4 regions of the Pseudomonas sp. LB3P81 genome follow, and region 4 is predicted to be linked to each of the others. Evidence: predicted binding sites of a transcription regulator. Region 4 holds the regulator's gene; each other region holds the start of a gene.
What was found. The regulator FliA, encoded in region 4, starts transcription of late flagellar genes. The targets are predictions, from matches to a motif close to CTAAAGTTTNNNNNNNNNNNGCCGNTAA.

Region 1: the regulator FliA is predicted to act here: its motif matches at 1,747-1,774, upstream of ACYZTL_RS21535 (flagellar protein MotY).
Region 2: the regulator FliA is predicted to act here: its motif matches at 2,750-2,777, upstream of ACYZTL_RS11675 (methyl-accepting chemotaxis protein).
Region 3: the regulator FliA is predicted to act here: its motif matches at 2,255-2,282, upstream of ACYZTL_RS03770 (methyl-accepting chemotaxis protein).

What each region holds. Positions count from the first base shown of each region.
Region 1 is NZ_JBUBVG010000001.1:4,638,802-4,643,012, forward strand. It holds gene rnt (ribonuclease T) at 1-637, opposite strand, end outside; gene pyrC (dihydroorotase) at 634-1,680, opposite strand; gene ACYZTL_RS21535 (flagellar protein MotY) at 1,840-2,748, shown strand; gene ACYZTL_RS21540 (argininosuccinate synthase) at 2,878-4,095, shown strand.
Region 2 is NZ_JBUBVG010000001.1:2,512,997-2,517,207, forward strand. It holds gene ACYZTL_RS11670 (TatD family hydrolase) at 1-503, shown strand, start outside; gene ACYZTL_RS11675 (methyl-accepting chemotaxis protein) at 631-2,661, opposite strand; gene ampE (regulatory signaling modulator protein AmpE) at 2,983-3,819, opposite strand; gene ampD (1,6-anhydro-N-acetylmuramyl-L-alanine amidase AmpD) at 3,847-4,211, opposite strand, start outside.
Region 3 is NZ_JBUBVG010000001.1:836,377-840,587, reverse strand. It holds gene pnuC (nicotinamide riboside transporter PnuC) at 1-315, opposite strand, end outside; gene ACYZTL_RS03770 (methyl-accepting chemotaxis protein) at 493-2,127, opposite strand; gene ACYZTL_RS03765 (undecaprenyl-diphosphate phosphatase) at 2,415-3,245, shown strand; gene ACYZTL_RS03760 (DUF1294 domain-containing protein) at 3,242-3,670, shown strand; gene ACYZTL_RS03755 (MmcQ/YjbR family DNA-binding protein) at 3,667-4,026, opposite strand; gene ACYZTL_RS03750 (LysR substrate-binding domain-containing protein) at 4,023-4,211, opposite strand, start outside.
Region 4 is NZ_JBUBVG010000001.1:1,704,860-1,709,070, reverse strand. It holds gene flhF (flagellar biosynthesis protein FlhF) at 1-387, shown strand, start outside; gene fleN (flagellar synthesis regulator FleN) at 504-1,334, shown strand; gene fliA (RNA polymerase sigma factor FliA) at 1,331-2,071, shown strand; gene ACYZTL_RS07880 (chemotaxis response regulator CheY) at 2,239-2,610, shown strand; gene ACYZTL_RS07875 (protein phosphatase CheZ) at 2,633-3,421, shown strand; gene ACYZTL_RS07870 (chemotaxis protein CheA) at 3,469-4,211, shown strand, end outside.

The DNA.
Region 1 (4,211 bases), 2.9 Mb from region 4:
GATTGACGATGCCGCAGAACAGCTCCGCCGTCTTTTCGGTGTCGTAGCGAGCCGAGTGGGCCTCGCGACCGTCGAAGTCGATATCGGCGGCCTGACAGGCTTTCGCCAGCACGGTTTGACCGTAGGCCAGGCCGGCGAGGGTTGCCGTGTCGAAGCTGGAGAACGGATGGAACGGGTTGCGCTTCATGTCCAGGCGCGCAACCGCCGCGTTCAGGAAGCCCAGATCGAAACTGCTGTTGTGCCCGACCAGGATCGCCCGCTTGCAGCCGTTGGCTTTCAACGCCTTGCGGATGCCACGGAAGATATCGGTCAGCGCCGCTTCTTCACTCACCGCCATGCGCAGCGGGTGATCGAGTTTGATCCCGGTGAACTCCAGCGCTGCCGCTTCGATGTTGGCGCCTTCAAAAGGCTCGACGCGGAAGAAGTAGGTGTGATCAGGGTATACAAAACCCTTTTCATCCATGGCGATGGTGGTAGCGGCTATTTCCAGCAAGGCGTCAGTGGCAGAGTTGAAACCACCGGTTTCAACGTCGACAACGACTGGCAGGTATCCACGGAATCGAGCTGCCATCGGGTGGCGTGGACCACCTCCGCCGCCTTGACCGTCCTGTTCGTCGTCGAAATGGTCTTCACTCACGCGTGTTCCTCCAGCAGGCGCCAGCGCAGTTTTTCACCGGCGCGCAGCGGGATAACGGTCAGCTCGCCAAATGGCAGGCTGGTTGGGGCGGTCCACTCCTCGCGGACCAGGGTGATGCGATCGGTGTTCACCGGCAGGCCATAGAAGCGCGGGCCGTTAAGGCTGGCGAAGGCTTCGAGCTTGTCCAGCGCATTGCGCTGTTCGAACGCTTCGGCGTACATCTCGATCGCCGCATACGCGGTGTAGCAACCGGCGCAACCGCAAGCGGCTTCCTTGGCGTGCTGGGCGTGTGGCGCCGAGTCAGTGCCGAGGAAGAACTTGTCGCTGCCGCTGGTGGCGGCGTCGAGCAAGGCTTCCTGGTGCGTATTGCGCTTGAGAATCGGCAGGCAATAGAAGTGCGGCCGAATCCCGCCAACCAGCATGTGGTTGCGGTTGTACAGCAAGTGATGCGCGGTGATGGTCGCGCCAACGTTGGCCGAAGCCTCGTTGACGAACTGCACGGCGTCCGCGGTGGTGATGTGTTCGAACACCACTTTGAGCGTCGGGAAACGTTCGACCACACGACGCATATGCTCATCGATGAAGAATTTTTCGCGGTCGAACACGTCGACATCGCCACGGGTGACTTCACCGTGAACCAACAAAGGCATCCCGATTTCGGCCATGGCCTCAAGTGCAGGGAAGATCTTGTCGATGCTGGTGACGCCAGAGTCCGAGTTGGTGGTCGCTCCGGCCGGGTACAACTTGGCGGCGTGAATGAAACCGCTGGCCTTGGCCTCACGAATTTCTTCGGGCTGGGTGCGGTCGGTCAGGTAAAGCACCATCAACGGTTCGAAACGGCTGCCGGCCGGACGTGCAGCGAGAATCCGCTGGCGATAGCCGTCGGCTTCAGCGGCGTTACGCACCGGAGGTACCAGGTTGGGCATGATGATGGCGCGACCAAAGGTGCGCGCGACATCCGCAACGGTATTGGTCAACACGGCTCCATCGCGAAGATGAATATGCCAGTCGTCGGGACGCAGCAGGGTCAGGCGGTCGGACATGAGGGGATTCCAGGCGGGTCAAACTGAAGGGAATGCTACCGGAAAAGACTCTCTCAGGCACTCGCTATCAAGTTTTGCGGGAAGCTTCCGATATCCAACAGGTATGCCGTAAACATATGTGTGTCGGTCTTTTTGTTGTAGAAGCCAGTGGAGCCTCCCGTGCGCCAGCGTTATTTAGCCTTGCTCAGTGTGTTTGCCAGCCTTCCCGCGATGGCGCTCACTTTCCAGACCCGTCTGGAGAGCATCGAGTGGACGGTCGAAGGGGACAAGTTCGAGTGCCGCCTGACTCAACCGATCACCGATTTCGGTTCGGGTGAGTTCGTGCGTCGCGCTGGCGAGCAGGCGACGTTTCGTCTGAAAGCCTACAACTCGATGGTCGGCGGCGGCTCGGCGACCTTGTTGGCGGCCGCTGCACCCTGGCAGCCAGGGCGTGGCGACATCAATCTCGGTTCCGTGCAGATCGGCAGCGGCAATGTGCTGTTCAACAGCTCGCAAGTTCAGGCCGGGCGCTTGATCAGCGGTCTGATGGATGGGCGCAGCCCGCTCGTTCGACATTATTCGGGCGATGGCCGGGTGTCGGAAGTGCGCCTGTTGCCGGTCAAGTTCAGCAAGGCGTTCAACGATTATCAGGGCTGCGTGGCGAAACTGCTGCCGAAGAATTTCGAGCAGGTCAAACAAACGCAGATCGGCTTTCCCGGCGACGGCCTGGATCTCGACGCGCAGGCCAAGGCTCAGCTGCAGGTGATGCTGGAGTTCATGAAGGCCGATCCGACGGTCAATCACATCGAGCTCGACGGCCACTCCGACAACAGCGGCAACCGCCTGGCCAATCGAGACCTTTCGCGGCGTCGGGCTCTGGCGGTCATGGAGTTCTTCAAGGCCAACGGTCTTCAGGAATCGCAGATTACTGTGCGCTTTCACGGCGAGCGTTATCCGTTGGCACCCAACACCAATGCGGTCAATCGGGCGAAGAACCGTCGGGTCAACGTGCACCTCGCACGGGTCGCGCCCACCGAGCAGCCGGCGCCTCAGGTCACGGTGTCGGCGAGCGCCGCGAAGACGTCCTGAACCGGTTGTTATCGTCGCCCGCTCGACATAATCTGTCGCTTCGTCGTCATAAGCTGTCGCGCCTCTGTAAATTACCCTGCATGAGCGGTAGACTTGACGGCTTTCCGTAGAACCCCGTGGAGTGATGGCATGGCGGACGTAAACAAGGTCGTTCTGGCGTATTCCGGCGGCCTGGACACTTCGGTGATCCTCAAGTGGCTGCAGGATACTTATAACTGTGAAGTCGTGACCTTCACCGCTGACCTGGGTCAGGGCGAAGAGGTCGAACCTGCACGCGCCAAGGCTCAGGCCATGGGCGTGAAAGAGATCTACATCGACGATCTGCGCGAAGAATTCGTGCGCGATTTCGTTTTCCCGATGTTCCGCGCCAACACCGTTTACGAAGGCGAGTACCTGCTGGGTACTTCCATCGCTCGTCCGTTGATCGCCAAGCGCCTGATCGAAATCGCCAACGAAACCGGCGCTGACGCCATTTCCCACGGCGCCACCGGCAAAGGCAACGACCAGGTTCGTTTCGAACTGGGCGCCTACGCCCTGAAGCCAGGTGTAAAAGTGATTGCACCGTGGCGCGAATGGGACCTGCTGTCCCGTGAAAAGCTGATGGATTACGCTGAAAAGCACAACATCCCGATCGAGCGTCACGGCAAGAAAAAATCCCCGTACTCGATGGATGCCAACTTGCTGCACATCTCCTATGAAGGCGGCGTGCTGGAAGACACCTGGACCGAGCACGAAGAAGACATGTGGAAATGGACCGTCTCCCCGGAGAAGGCTCCTGACAAGGCGCAGTACCTGGAACTGACCTACCGCAACGGCGACATCGTTGCACTGGACGGCGTCGAAATGACCCCGGCCACCGTGCTGGCGACCCTGAACCGTATCGGTGGCGAGCACGGTATCGGCCGCCTCGACATCGTCGAGAACCGTTACGTGGGCATGAAGTCCCGTGGTTGCTACGAAACCCCGGGCGGCACCATCATGCTGCGCGCTCACCGTGCGATCGAATCGATCACCCTGGACCGCGAAGTGGCTCACCTCAAAGACGAGTTGATGCCTAAATACGCCAGCCTGATCTACACAGGTTACTGGTGGAGCCCTGAGCGTCTGATGCTGCAACAGATGATCGATGCTTCCCAGGCACACGTGAACGGCGTTGTGCGCCTGAAGCTGTACAAGGGCAACGTGATCGTCACTGGCCGCAAGTCCGACGAATCGTTGTTCGACGCCAATATTGCGACATTTGAAGAAGATGGCGGCGCCTACAACCAGGCGGATGCGGCCGGCTTCATCAAGCTGAACGCCCTGCGCATGCGTATCGCGGCGAACAAGGGGCGGAAGCTTTTCTGAAGTTTCTAACGCCTTGATGGAATTTGTGGCCTTGTTTTCGACAAGGCCACAAATTTGAAAATAGGGGTTTTCTTTCTGACATTGCGATTCATCTTTCTTGTTTTGTAAACGCTATT
Region 2 (4,211 bases), 810 kb from region 4:
TGTGTGCCGTAGGCGAGATCGGCCTGGATTACTTCATCGAAACCCTCGACCGCGAGCGCCAGCAGACGTTGTTCGACGCTCAACTGCAACTGGCAGCGGACTTCAATCTGCCGGCGTTGATTCACGTGCGGCGCAGCCATGCGGCAGTGATTGCCACGCTCAAGCGCTTCAAGTTGAAACGCGCGGGCATCATTCACGCCTTCGCCGGCAGCAAGGAAGAGGCCTGCGAGTACATCAGGCTCGGTTTCAAACTGGGCCTCGGCGGCGCGGCGACCTGGCCGCAGGCGTTGCGCATGCACCGCGTGTTGGCTGAATTGCCGCTGGATTCGGTGGTGCTGGAAACCGACTCACCGGACATGGCGCCCGCCATGTTTCCCGGTCAACGCAACAGCCCGGCGCATCTGCCGGCGATTTGTTCGGCGCTGGCGGACATCATGGTGATCAGCCCGGAACGGTTGGCCAGCGTCAGCACCGCCAATGCGTGTGAAGTTTTTAACTGGTGAGATGCACTCCTGTAGGAGCGAGCTTGCTCGCGAAAAACGTCCAGGCGACGCGTTCATCCAGACAGCACGCGCCATCGTTGACGTCCATCGCGAGCAAGCTCGCTCCTACAGGGTACGGTTTTCAGCATCAAACCCTAAACGCACTGATCAGTTGTTTGAGCTCCACTACCTGAGCCGACAACGCCCGACTGGCGTCTTCGGTCTGGTGCGCGCCCTCAGCGGTGCGTTCACCGGCACGGTTGATCTCGACGATATTCTGGTCGATGTCGTGCGCCACGGCGGTCTGTTGTTCCACTGCGGCAGCGATCTGTTGGTTCTGATCGACGATCATGCCGACTGCGCCGAGGATATTTTCCAGCGCCTGCTGGACCTTTTCCGACTGCCCCACCGTGCCGTTGGCCATCTGATGGCTAGTGCCCATGGCCTTCACCGCCGCACCGACACCGCTGTGCAGTTTGGCGATCATCAGTTCGATTTCCTCGGTGGATTGCTGTGTGCGTTTGGCCAGGGTCCGGACCTCGTCCGCTACCACCGCGAATCCTCGACCCTGCTCGCCCGCCCTCGCCGCCTCGATGGCCGCGTTGAGCGCCAGCAGGTTGGTCTGCTCAGCGATGCTTTTGATCACTTCCAACACGCGGCTGATGGACTGGCTGTCGCTGGCCAGTTGATTGATCACCAGCACCGATTGATCGATCTCGTTGGCCAGTGCGGCAATGCTGCCCTGTTGCGATTCCACCAGACCGCGCCCGCTGATGGTCTCGTCGTTGACGCTATGGGCGCTGCTGACCGCGGCCGCAGCACTGCGGGCCACTTCCAGTGACGTGGCCGACATCTGATTCATGGCCGTGGCGACCTGCTCGATCTGCGTGCGCTGCCCCGCGACGGCCTGGTTACTTTGGGCTGACACACTCTCGACCTGACCGGCCTGACGCTCGACTTCACTGACGGTATGGCCGACACGCTCGATCAGGTCATGGATTTTCTTCACGGTGCCGTTGAACACCTCGCCCAACTCGCCCAGTTCATCGCGGCTGTTGGCATTGAAGGTCACGGTCATGTCGCCGGCCGCCACCTTGTCCATCATCGCGCCAAGACGCTTGAGGGTGGTGCGGGTCGAGGCGTAGAAGCCGCCATAGAGGTAAAAAATCAGCACAAACACTACCGACAACGCGACGGCCTGCAGGACCATGTGCGTACGGTTCTGAGTCAATCGTTGCTGCAACTGGGTATCGAGGAATTTCAGGGTGGCTTCGTTGAGTTGGTAAGTCTGGTCCATCAGGCCGGTGACCTGATCGTAAAAGGCCTGCCACGGCGCATCGAGGGTGTCGGCCATTACCACTTGTTCTTCGAACAGTTCACTGGCCTTTTTCAGCGACGCCTTACTGCTCTCGGCCTGGGCACTCAGGGTTTCACGCGCCGCTTTGCTTGAGCCCAGCGCGTCCTGCAACTTCAGGCCGTACTCGGCCTGCAGCTTTTCGATCTGCGCCAGCAACTCATCGAAACGGGTGCTCGACGACGAATTGAGGAACCCTTGTCCCAGCGAATAGGAGCCCATCGCGCGGCCATCGCCCAATATCTGGGTGACGGGCGGCGTGACATTGGTAATGAGTTCAGTGAGCTGACGCATGTCGGTCTGGTTGTCGCGGCTCAAGCCTGCCTGACTGGCGATGATCTGGCTGAAAATCTGTGCGTTGCCGAGCAACTTGCCGATCAGCGCACTTTTGCTTTGCAGGGAGTTTTCCGTTTGCTGGGCCTTGAACGCGCTGATCATTTCATCGCGTTTGCCATCGAAAACCGTGATTTGTTCCGGATCGGTGGTCATCGCCACCAGCCCTTGCAGGCGGGCCAGCACGCTTTGTTCCAGGGCACTGATCTTGGATTCGACATTGCCTGCCTTGCCGGACTGGCCAAGGGTGACGTTGATCTGCACCAGGTTGTTCAGGGTTTCCAGATCGCGTCGCAGGGCCAGGCTGCTGCCCAGCAAGTCGAGGCTCTGCAGTTCAACCTGAGTGCCCTGGAATTCACGATAGGAATCGCGCACGAGGTAAAAGTTGGTCACCAGCATCGGCACCAGGAACAGAACGCTGATCAGGCTGAACTTCATGCCGAAGCTCAGGCGATTCATTAGCGCAACGGCGGGATAGAGCAAGCTCTTCACTGGAAGTCTCCCTTTGCATTCTTATTTTTATTGGCAGGCACAGACAGGCAGCAGATAGCCACTATTCAGTGCAATCTCTGTATAGCTTAAATCGGCAGGGGGGTTTGTAACTTAAGGTAAATGGCGGGGAGCTGCTCTTCAGGTAGAGGGTGTCCTTTCAGACAAGTGATATCCCTTGTGGCGAGGGAGCTTGCTCCCGTTCGGCTGCGAAGCAGTCGCAAACCTGAACAACCAGGTCTGTCTGAACAGATGCTGGGGGGGCGCTTCGCACCCAGCGGGAGCAAGCTCCCTCGCCACAATGAGTTCACTTCAGACGTCGGATTATGGCAATACCGTCCACAACGCAAAACCGGCGTACCAGAGCACCGCCGCCCGCAGAAGCAATTCCCAGATCCGGTCGAGACTGTTGATGCCGTCCGGTCCGACCACCGGTGCAGGAATTTCACCGGCCACCAGCCCGACTTTCTCGATCAACCGGGCGGCGCTGATGTTCCAGTTCAGCAGTTCGTGCAGCATCACCCGGCTGACCGCGACAAAGTTGCCGACCAGCGCGAAGCTGGCCGCCAGCAGACGCACCGGCACCCAATCGAACGCGTGGCGCAATTGTGCGGCGCGCTCGGCGACAGCCAGGTTCTGCCCATGTTCTTCGGCAAGTGCCAGCAGTCGATAGCTCAGCGCCGCCACCGGGCCCAACAGGAAGTACCAGAAAATCACCGCAAAAAAGCTCTGGTAGGCCTCCCAGAGCAGATGCCCTTCAACCCGTTCCAGCAGTTGCTCGCCGCTGTCGGCGCAAATATCCAGGTCGCGCTTTGCCACATGAGCGGCGGCTTGCAAGTCTTCCCGACGCCAGGCATCGCGAAACGGCCCGAGACCGGCCAGCAGATCACCGCGGCCCAGGCTGTAAATAACCACCAGCAAATGCACCGGCAACGCCAACAGCCCGTAAGCGACCGGTTCCAGCACCAGCAGCAGCAAACCCAGCAGCGCCACCGGCAGCAATACCAGAATCACCAATATCAACCACGGACGATTGACCAGGCGCGGGCTGACTTCAAGCTTGTGCAGCTCGCGTATCCAGCCGCCGTCACGTTGAATCCGATGGCGCAGGGCTGAAAATTTCTCGATCCACACCGCCAACAGCAACACCAGAAAACTCATTCTTGTTCCTCTTTAGCCAGGGCGGCTTTAGCCGGGGCGGCGTGCCAAGGCGGTGCGATAACGTGCCCAGTCGAACGCCGGCCCCGGATCGGTCTTGCGCCCCGGTGCGATGTCGCTATGGCCACAGATGCGCTGTGCGGTAATGGCCGTGAAGGTGCTTTGCAGCTGCAAGGTCAGGGCCGTCAACGCATCATATTGAGCGTCGGTGAACGGTAGATCATCCGTGCCTTCGAGCTCGATGCCCACGGAAAAATCGTTACAGGTTTCCCGACCGTCGAAACACGACACGCCAGCATGCCAGGCGCGCTCAAGACATGAGACAAACTGAGTGACAGTGCCGTCACGCTCAATCAGAAAGTGCGCGGACACCCGCAGGTCAGCGATCCCTTCAA
Region 3 (4,211 bases), 870 kb from region 4:
CATGGCCGCGCCGAGCAACAGACTGCCGAGGGCACCGACGGCCAGGCCTGACACGATCGATTCACCCTTGAGTTGGCTCACTTGCCGCCCTTGCCGTGCTGCCCCCGCGCGCGTCCATTGCCACCAGCCATAGAGTTGCAACGCGGCGTAGATCACCTGCAACAGCATGTCCGAATACAGCTTCACTTCAAAAAAGACCCAACTGTAAAGCGACACCATGACCAGGCCGATCGGCCAGCACCAGGGGTTCTGTTTGACCGTCAACCAGACGGCAATGACACCGAGGGCGGCGGCAAACAGTTCAAGCCCGGACATGGCGGTTCCTTGGGGAAATCGTAGAGGGGGCGGATTGTACCGGGATTGTACTGATGAGGCTTCTGTGGCGAGCGAGCTTGCTCGCGCTGGGACGCGTAGCGGCCCAAAAATCTTGCGGCTGCTTCGCACCCGAGCGCGAGCAAGCTCGCTCGCCACAGGGGGGTGGTGTTTTCCTGGTTAAACCCGGAACTGCTTGAGCAACCCGCTCAACTGTTCGCTCAATTCCTTGAGACGCACGCTCGCCACACTCGACTGTTCCGCCGCCAGTGCCGTGCTGTGGGACAAACCGGCCGCCTGGGTGACGTTCTGGTTGATATCCTCGACCACGTGGGCCTGTTGCAGCGTGGCGCTGGCGATGGAGGTGTTCAGGCCGTTGAGGTTGCGCAGTGCCTGGCCAATGGCATTCAGGCTCGCACCGGCGAGGCCGGCCTGTTCGATGGTCAGTTGGGACGCGCGGCTGCTGTCGCCAATGACCTTGACCGCCGCTTCAGAGTGGCTTTGCAGGCGCTCGATCATTGACTGGATCTCGGCGGTGGACTTCTGGGTGCGCTGCGCCAGCAGGCGCACCTCATCCGCCACGACGGCAAACCCGCGACCTTGCTCGCCGGCCCGGGCGGCCTCGATGGCGGCGTTGAGGGCGAGCAGGTTAGTCTGCTCGGCGATGGAGCGGATCACTTCGAGCACGCTGCCGATCTGAGTGCTTTCGGTGGCCAGGGTGCGGATGACTTCCACGGCCTGATCAATGGTGCCGGATAACTTGTCTATCTGTTGCAGGCTGCTGTCGATGTTGACCTGGCCCTGTTGCGCCTGGGATTCGGCATCGCGCATTTCGCTGGCCGCCTGCTCGGCGTTCTTCGCCACATCCTGCACGCCGTACGTCACTTCATTGATGGCCGTGGCCACCAGTTCCATCTGCTGGGATTGCTGCTGACTGCGTTGCTGGGCCTGGGCGGCGTCGTTGCCGAGCTCGCTGGACGACTGGCCCAGAGCGCTGGCGGACGCCTGCAATTCACCGATCACCAACCGCAGTTTGGCGGTAAAGGCATTGAAGTGGCGGGCCAGCTGCGTCACTTCATCCTGGCCATGGGTATCGAGGCTGCGGGTCAGGTCGCTTTCGCCGCTGGCAATGTTGGCCATGGCGTTCACGGTTTCCTGGAGTGGGCGCACGATGCTGCGGGCAATCAGGGTCACCAGTAGCGCCATGATGGCGGCAATCACCAGCCCGACGAGTGAAGCTTTCCAGACCTGGCCCATGAACTCGGCCTGCATGTCGTCGATGTACACGCCCGAGCCGATCACCCAGCCCCAAGGTTCGAACAGTTTGACGTAGGAAGTTTTTTCCACCGGTTCGCTGGCGCCCGGCTTCGGCCAGCGATAGTCGATCGAGCCGGCGCCCTTGGCCTTGGCGAGGGCGGCCATTTCATTGAACACCGCAAACCCGTCCGGGTCGCGGATCGCCGAGAGGTTCTGGCCATCGAGTTTCGGGTTGGCCGGGTGCATGATCATCACCGGCGTCAGGTCGTTGATCCAGAAGTAGTCGTTCTGGTCATAGCGCAGGCCGCGAACGGCGGTCAGCGCCTGTTTCTGCGCGGCATCGCGCGTGAGGGTGCCGGCAGTTTCCAGGCCATGGTAATAGGTCAGAATACCGCTGGCCGTCTGCACGACGTGCTGGGTTTTCTGCGCCTTGGCGTGATAAAGGTCTTCGTGAATCTGCTTGAGCATCAACACGCCCAACGTCAAAAGCATCATGACGGCCACGATCAAAATGAGCCACAAACGGCGGCTGATCGACATATTTCGCAAGCTGTTCATAACGCGGTCACTCCAGTTTCTCTTTCTTGTAAAAAATAATCGCCAGCATCCAACCACACTTTGCCGATCGGGCATATCCGACCCAAGTCTTATAACTTGGCAGCGTTGATCAGCCTTGTCTGATAGGATTTCGGCCTCGCACGGAAAAACCTGAATCCAAGTCGATGTTTCACGGAATTTTTACGGTTCCGTCCGGATTCTGCGCGCGCAGGGTTTTTAGCTACGCTGACTGTTTTTGAAAAAATATTAACGAGGCATGCCGTCGCGCATCGCTTCTTGGGGGATTGATGGATCTTTGGACTGCCTTTTCGGCATTGATTCTTGGGGTTGTAGAAGGGCTGACAGAGTTTTTGCCCATTTCCAGTACCGGGCACCAGATTATCGTTGCCGACTTGCTCAACTTCGGTGGCGAGCGGGCGATGGCCTTCAACATCATTATTCAGCTCGGCGCGATTCTCGCGGTGGTGTGGGAGTTTCGCCGCAAGATTTTCGACGTAGTGGTTGGCTTGCCGACGCAGCCCGGCGCCCGGCGCTTTACCGCCAACCTGCTGATTGCCTTCCTGCCGGCCGTGGTATTGGGGGTGATCTTTGCTGACCTGATCCACCATTACCTGTTCAACCCGATTACCGTGGCCACGGCATTGGTCGTGGGCGGCATCGTGATGTTGTGGGCGGAACAGCGTCAACACGAGGTGCACGCCGAAACCGTCGATGAAATGACCTGGAAAGACGCCTTGAAAGTAGGTTTGGCCCAGTGTCTGGCCATGATTCCGGGCACTTCTCGTTCAGGCTCGACGATCATTGGTGGTTTGCTGTTCGGGTTGTCGCGCAAGACCGCCACCGAGTTTTCGTTTTTCCTGGCGATGCCGACCATGGTCGGAGCGGCGGTGTATTCGGGATACAAATATCGCGACCTGTTCGTGCCGGCTGATTTTCCGGTGTTCGCGATCGGCTTCGTTACCGCATTCATCTTCGCGATGATTGCTGTCAGAGCCTTACTCGTGTTCATCGGCAGCCACAGCTACGCGGCGTTCGCCTGGTATCGCATTGCGTTCGGTGTGGTGATTCTGGCCACCTGGCAATTCGGCTGGGTTGACTGGACTGCGGTCAAACCATGAGTGATGCCAGCGGGCGCAACAGTCCCGGACGCCGTTCCGGGGGTGAGATCCACAACCCGCGACTGAAACTGCTGGTGTTTGCGCTCGTGTGCGCGCTGCCGCTGATGGGCTCGTTGTCGTTTTGGCTGCGAGGGATTTCGCTGATTCCCCTGGCGGCCTACGGCATCGTCAGCGTGTTGGCGTTCTTCCTTTACTGGAGCGACAAGCGCAAGGCCCGCACCGATAGCTGGCGTACGCCCGAGAACGTGTTGCATGCGATAGAACTTGCCGGTGGCTGGCCGGGCGCCTTGCTGGCCCAGCAGGTGTTTAGGCACAAGACGCGCAAAGTGTCGTTTCAACTGCTGTTCTGGATGATCGTATTGCTGCATCAAGTGTTCTGGATTGATCAACTGTTCCTGGGTGCAAACCTGTTGGCGCTGTTCTAAAGCAGCAGCCCGACCTGCGTGCGCTTGGGCAGCTTACTCACCACCAGTTGATGAGAGCGTTGCAACAGACTTTGCAGTTCTTCGGCGCCCAGCGGGTAGGGCGTTTGCATGATGATCCACTGGGCCCGCGCCAGGTACGGCGCCGGATGAACGCCCGGGCGATCGCAATGCCCCAGGAACAGATCCTTGTCGACCTTGAAGGCGAGGGATTCACCCCGCAGGTTCTGCAGGGCGAACATCTTGTTCCCGGCAATCGAAAACACCCGCACTCCACCCCACTTGTAGTCTTCCCGCGCACCCGGCAGTGCCAGACAGAACTGTGCGACAGCCTCTTCGCTCATGCGTCCAGCCTTCATATCAGTCGGTCCCCACAGGCATTGAATGATTCGATCAAATGGTCGAGCCAGGCGCGTACCGCCGGCATGACCCCGCGTCGGTGAGGGTAGACCGCTTGCAGCCAGCCGCCAGGCAAAGACCAGTCGGGCAGTAACTGCACCAGCGCGCCGCTTTCCAGTTCCTGCTCGCAATACATCATCGGCAG
Region 4 (4,211 bases):
GATCCGGCACTGCGCATGCAGCTCGAAAGCCTGGCCGGTCGTGGTATCAAATCAAAAAATTATCTGGTTCTGGCAACCACCAGCCAGAAACAGGTTTTAACCGCCGCTTATCACAGTTACAAGCGCTGCGGGCTCGCTGGCTGCATCCTGACTAAACTGGATGAGACGGCAAGCCTGGGCGAGGTGTTGAGCCTGGCAATCAGTCATGAGTTGCCGGTGGCTTACCTGACCGATGGACCTCGGATTCCGGATGATTTGCATCTGCCGCGTCGTCATCAGTTGGTCAGCCGCGCCGTCAGTGTGCAAATGCAGGAAGAACCCAGCGAGGAAGCCATGGCTGACATGTTCGCTGACATTTACCACAGTCCGACCAAGCAGGTCGGCTGAGGTGACAATGAATAGTTTTTGTACCTACATCGATGGTCTGCCATGCATTGTTCAGTTGATGAACGCGCAGCCAGTAATGTGGCCTCCGTCTATGCAAGACAAGGTAAAGAAATAACATGGGCAGCATGCATCCCGTACAGGTGATCGCGGTGACCGGCGGCAAAGGTGGCGTCGGGAAGACTAATGTGTCAGTGAACTTGTCCCTGGCTCTAGCTGAGCTCGGCCGGCGCGTCATGCTGCTGGACGCCGATCTGGGGCTGGCGAATGTCGACGTCCTGCTGGGACTGACACCCAAACGTACCCTGGCCGACGTGATCGAAGGCCGCTGTGAGCTGCGCGACGTGTTGTTGCAGGGGCCCGGTGGCATCCGCATCGTCCCGGCGGCGTCCGGCACTCAGAGCATGGTGCATCTGAGCCCGGCGCAGCATGCCGGCCTGATCCAGGCGTTCAGCGATATCGGCGATAACCTCGACGTCCTGGTGATCGACACCGCTGCGGGTATTGGTGAGTCGGTCGTCAGTTTCGTTCGCGCCGCGCAGGAAGTCTTGCTGGTGGTCTGCGACGAGCCGACCTCGATCACCGACGCCTACGCACTGATCAAACTGCTTAACCGCGACTACGGCATGAACCGCTTCCGCGTTCTGGCCAACATGGCCCAGAGCCCGCAGGAAGGTCGCAACCTGTTCGCCAAGTTGACCAAAGTCACGGATCGCTTCCTCGACGTCGCCTTACAATACGTCGGTGCGGTGCCGTACGACGAAAGCGTGCGCAAGGCCGTTCAGAAGCAGCGTGCGGTTTATGAAGCTTTCCCGCGTTCCAAGTGCTCCCTGGCCTTCAAGGCCATCGCACAAAAGGTCGATACCTGGCCGCTGCCCGCCAACCCGCGTGGGCACCTGGAGTTTTTCGTCGAGCGCCTCGTGCAACAAACGGCAGGACCCGTGCTATGACAGCCAGCGGTTACAATCTTTACAAGAAGTCGGCGCGTGACGCGCAGTACGAGCTGATCGAGCGTTACGCGCCACTGGTCAAACGCATTGCTTACCACTTGCTGGCGCGTTTGCCGGCCAGTGTCCAGGTCGAAGACCTGATCCAGGCCGGCATGATCGGCCTGCTTGAAGTATCGACCAAATACGACGCCAGCAAAGGCGCGAGTTTCGAGACTTACGCGGGCATTCGAATCCGCGGCGCGATGCTCGATGAAGTCCGCAAGGGGGACTGGGCGCCACGTTCGGTCCACCGCAATACCCGCATGGTCAGCGACGCAATTCGCTCGATTGAAGCTAAAACCGGTCGTGACGCTAAAGATCACGAAGTTGCGGCCGAACTCCAATTGAGTCTCGACGATTACTACGGGATTTTGAACGACACCCTGGGCAGCCGGTTATTCAGTTTCGACGATCTGTTGCAGGACGGCGAACACGAAGGGCTGCACGAGGATGGCGCGAGTGCTCATCTCGAGCCGTCACGCGATCTGGAAGATGAACGCTTCCAGGCGGCGCTGGCGGACGCGATTGCCAATTTGCCGGAGCGTGAGCGACTGGTGTTGGCGCTGTACTACGACGAAGAGTTGAATCTCAAGGAAATCGGTGAGGTCCTGGGGGTCAGCGAATCTCGGGTCAGCCAGTTACACAGCCAGTGCGCGGCCCGTTTGCGGGGGCGTTTGGGGGAGTGGCGAGCGCGCTGAAGGCAGTGTGGGGACACTGCGAACGTGGCTGGTGTGGTGTTGAACTGCGCCGGTTTCGATCTGTTGTGCTCCAGACAGTCATTGAGTGCTTTGCCGGATTGATTGAAATGGCGCGTCCAGGTGCTGGGCGCGTTTAAGACTGCTTGGAGGTCGAATTGGACAAGAACATGAAAATCCTCATCGTTGATGACTTCTCAACGATGCGGCGGATCATAAAAAACCTGTTGCGTGACCTTGGGTTCACCAACACGGTCGAGGCCGACGATGGCACTACTGCCATTCCGGTTCTCAACAGCGGAAGCATCGACTTTCTGGTAACGGACTGGAACATGCCTGGCATGACCGGTATCGATCTGCTGCGTCACGTGCGCGCCGATGAAAAGCTCAAGCACCTGCCGGTGCTGATGGTGACCGCTGAAGCCAAGCGCGAGCAGATCATCGAAGCGGCCCAGGCCGGTGTTAACGGCTATGTGGTCAAACCCTTCACGGCCCAGGCGTTGAAAGAAAAAATCGAGAAGATTTTCGAACGCATCGGTTGAGAAACTGCGCCACGGGGGAGCTATGGACCAAAAAGAATCTTCACAGGGCAATTTTGAATCGACCCTGAAAAAACACGCGGTCGAACTGGTCGAAAGCCTTGAAAAAGGCAAGTTCGGCGACGCTGTACAACTGATCCATGAGCTCAATCAGACCCGTGACCGCGGCCTGTATCAGGAAGTGGGCAAGCTCACCCGCGAGCTGCACAGCGCGATCGTCAATTTCCAGATTGACCCGCACATGCCGCAAGCCGAGGAAGTGTCGCAGATCACGGATGCCACCGAGCGTCTGGGTTACGTTGTGAAACTGACCGAGGCTGCTGCCAACCGCACCATGGATCTGGTCGAAAACTCCACGCCGCTGGTCAACAGCCTGAGCAATGAAGCCCAGGCGCTGAGCACGGACTGGGGGCGGTTCATGCGTCGCGAGGTCGGGGCTGAGGAGTTCCGCGAACTGGCACGGCGTGTCGACGGTTTCCTGACACGCAGCAGCGTGGACAACCGCGCGGTGTCGAGCAACCTCAACGACATTCTGCTCGCTCAGGATTACCAGGACCTCACAGGTCAAGTGATCAAGCGTGTGACCCAATTGGTCACTGAAGTTGAAAGCAACCTGCTCAAGCTCGTGCTCATGGCCAGTCACGTGGACCGCTTTGCGGGCATCGAACATGACCGTGAAGCGATGCTTGCTGAAAAAGATCCGCAAAAACATCTCTCTCAGGGTGAAGGTCCGCAGATTCATGCCGATAAAAGAGAAGACGTTGTGTCCGGTCAGGACGATGTGGACGATTTGCTATCCAGCCTAGGGTTTTAGAATTTTAGGTATTTTAGGTTTTTAGACCTGTTAGGAGCACACCCTTAATGAGCTTCGGCGCCGATGAAGAGATCCTTCAGGATTTCCTGGTTGAGGCCGGCGAGATTCTTGAGCAACTGTCCGAACAACTGGTCGAGCTTGAAAGCCGACCGGATGATGCGGACTTGCTCAATGCAATTTTTCGCGGTTTTCACACTGTAAAAGGGGGCGCCGGCTTCCTCCAGCTCAACGAGCTGGTGGAGTGCTGTCACATCGCCGAGAACGTGTTCGACATCCTGCGCAAGGGTGAGCGTCGCGTCGACCCGGAATTGATGGACGTGGTTCTCGAAGCGCTGGACGCGGTGAACAGCATGTTCAGCGAAGTCCGCGAACGCAGCCCGATCACGGCTGCCACGCCTGAATTGCTTGCAGCCCTGGCCCGTCTGGCCGAGCCGCAATCCGCCGATCAAGCCGCGCCTGTGGCTGAAGTGGTGGAAGAACCGGCTGCCGAAGCCGATTCGGGCGACATCACCGATAGCGAATTTGAACAACTGCTGGACTCGCTGAACGCCGTCAAGGCTCAGGCCGAGGCGCCGGCGGCTGCTCCGGTTGCAGCTTCCGATGCTGCGGCCAGCGACGAAATCACCGATGCAGAATTCGAGTCGTTGCTCGATCAACTGCACGGCAAAGGCCAGTTCGCCGTCGACGCGGTAGCTGCGCCTGCTGCACCGGCTGCCCCGAAAGCGCCAGGCGACAGCTCCGACATTACCGACGACGAGTTCGAAGCCCTGCTCGATCAGTTGCACGGCAA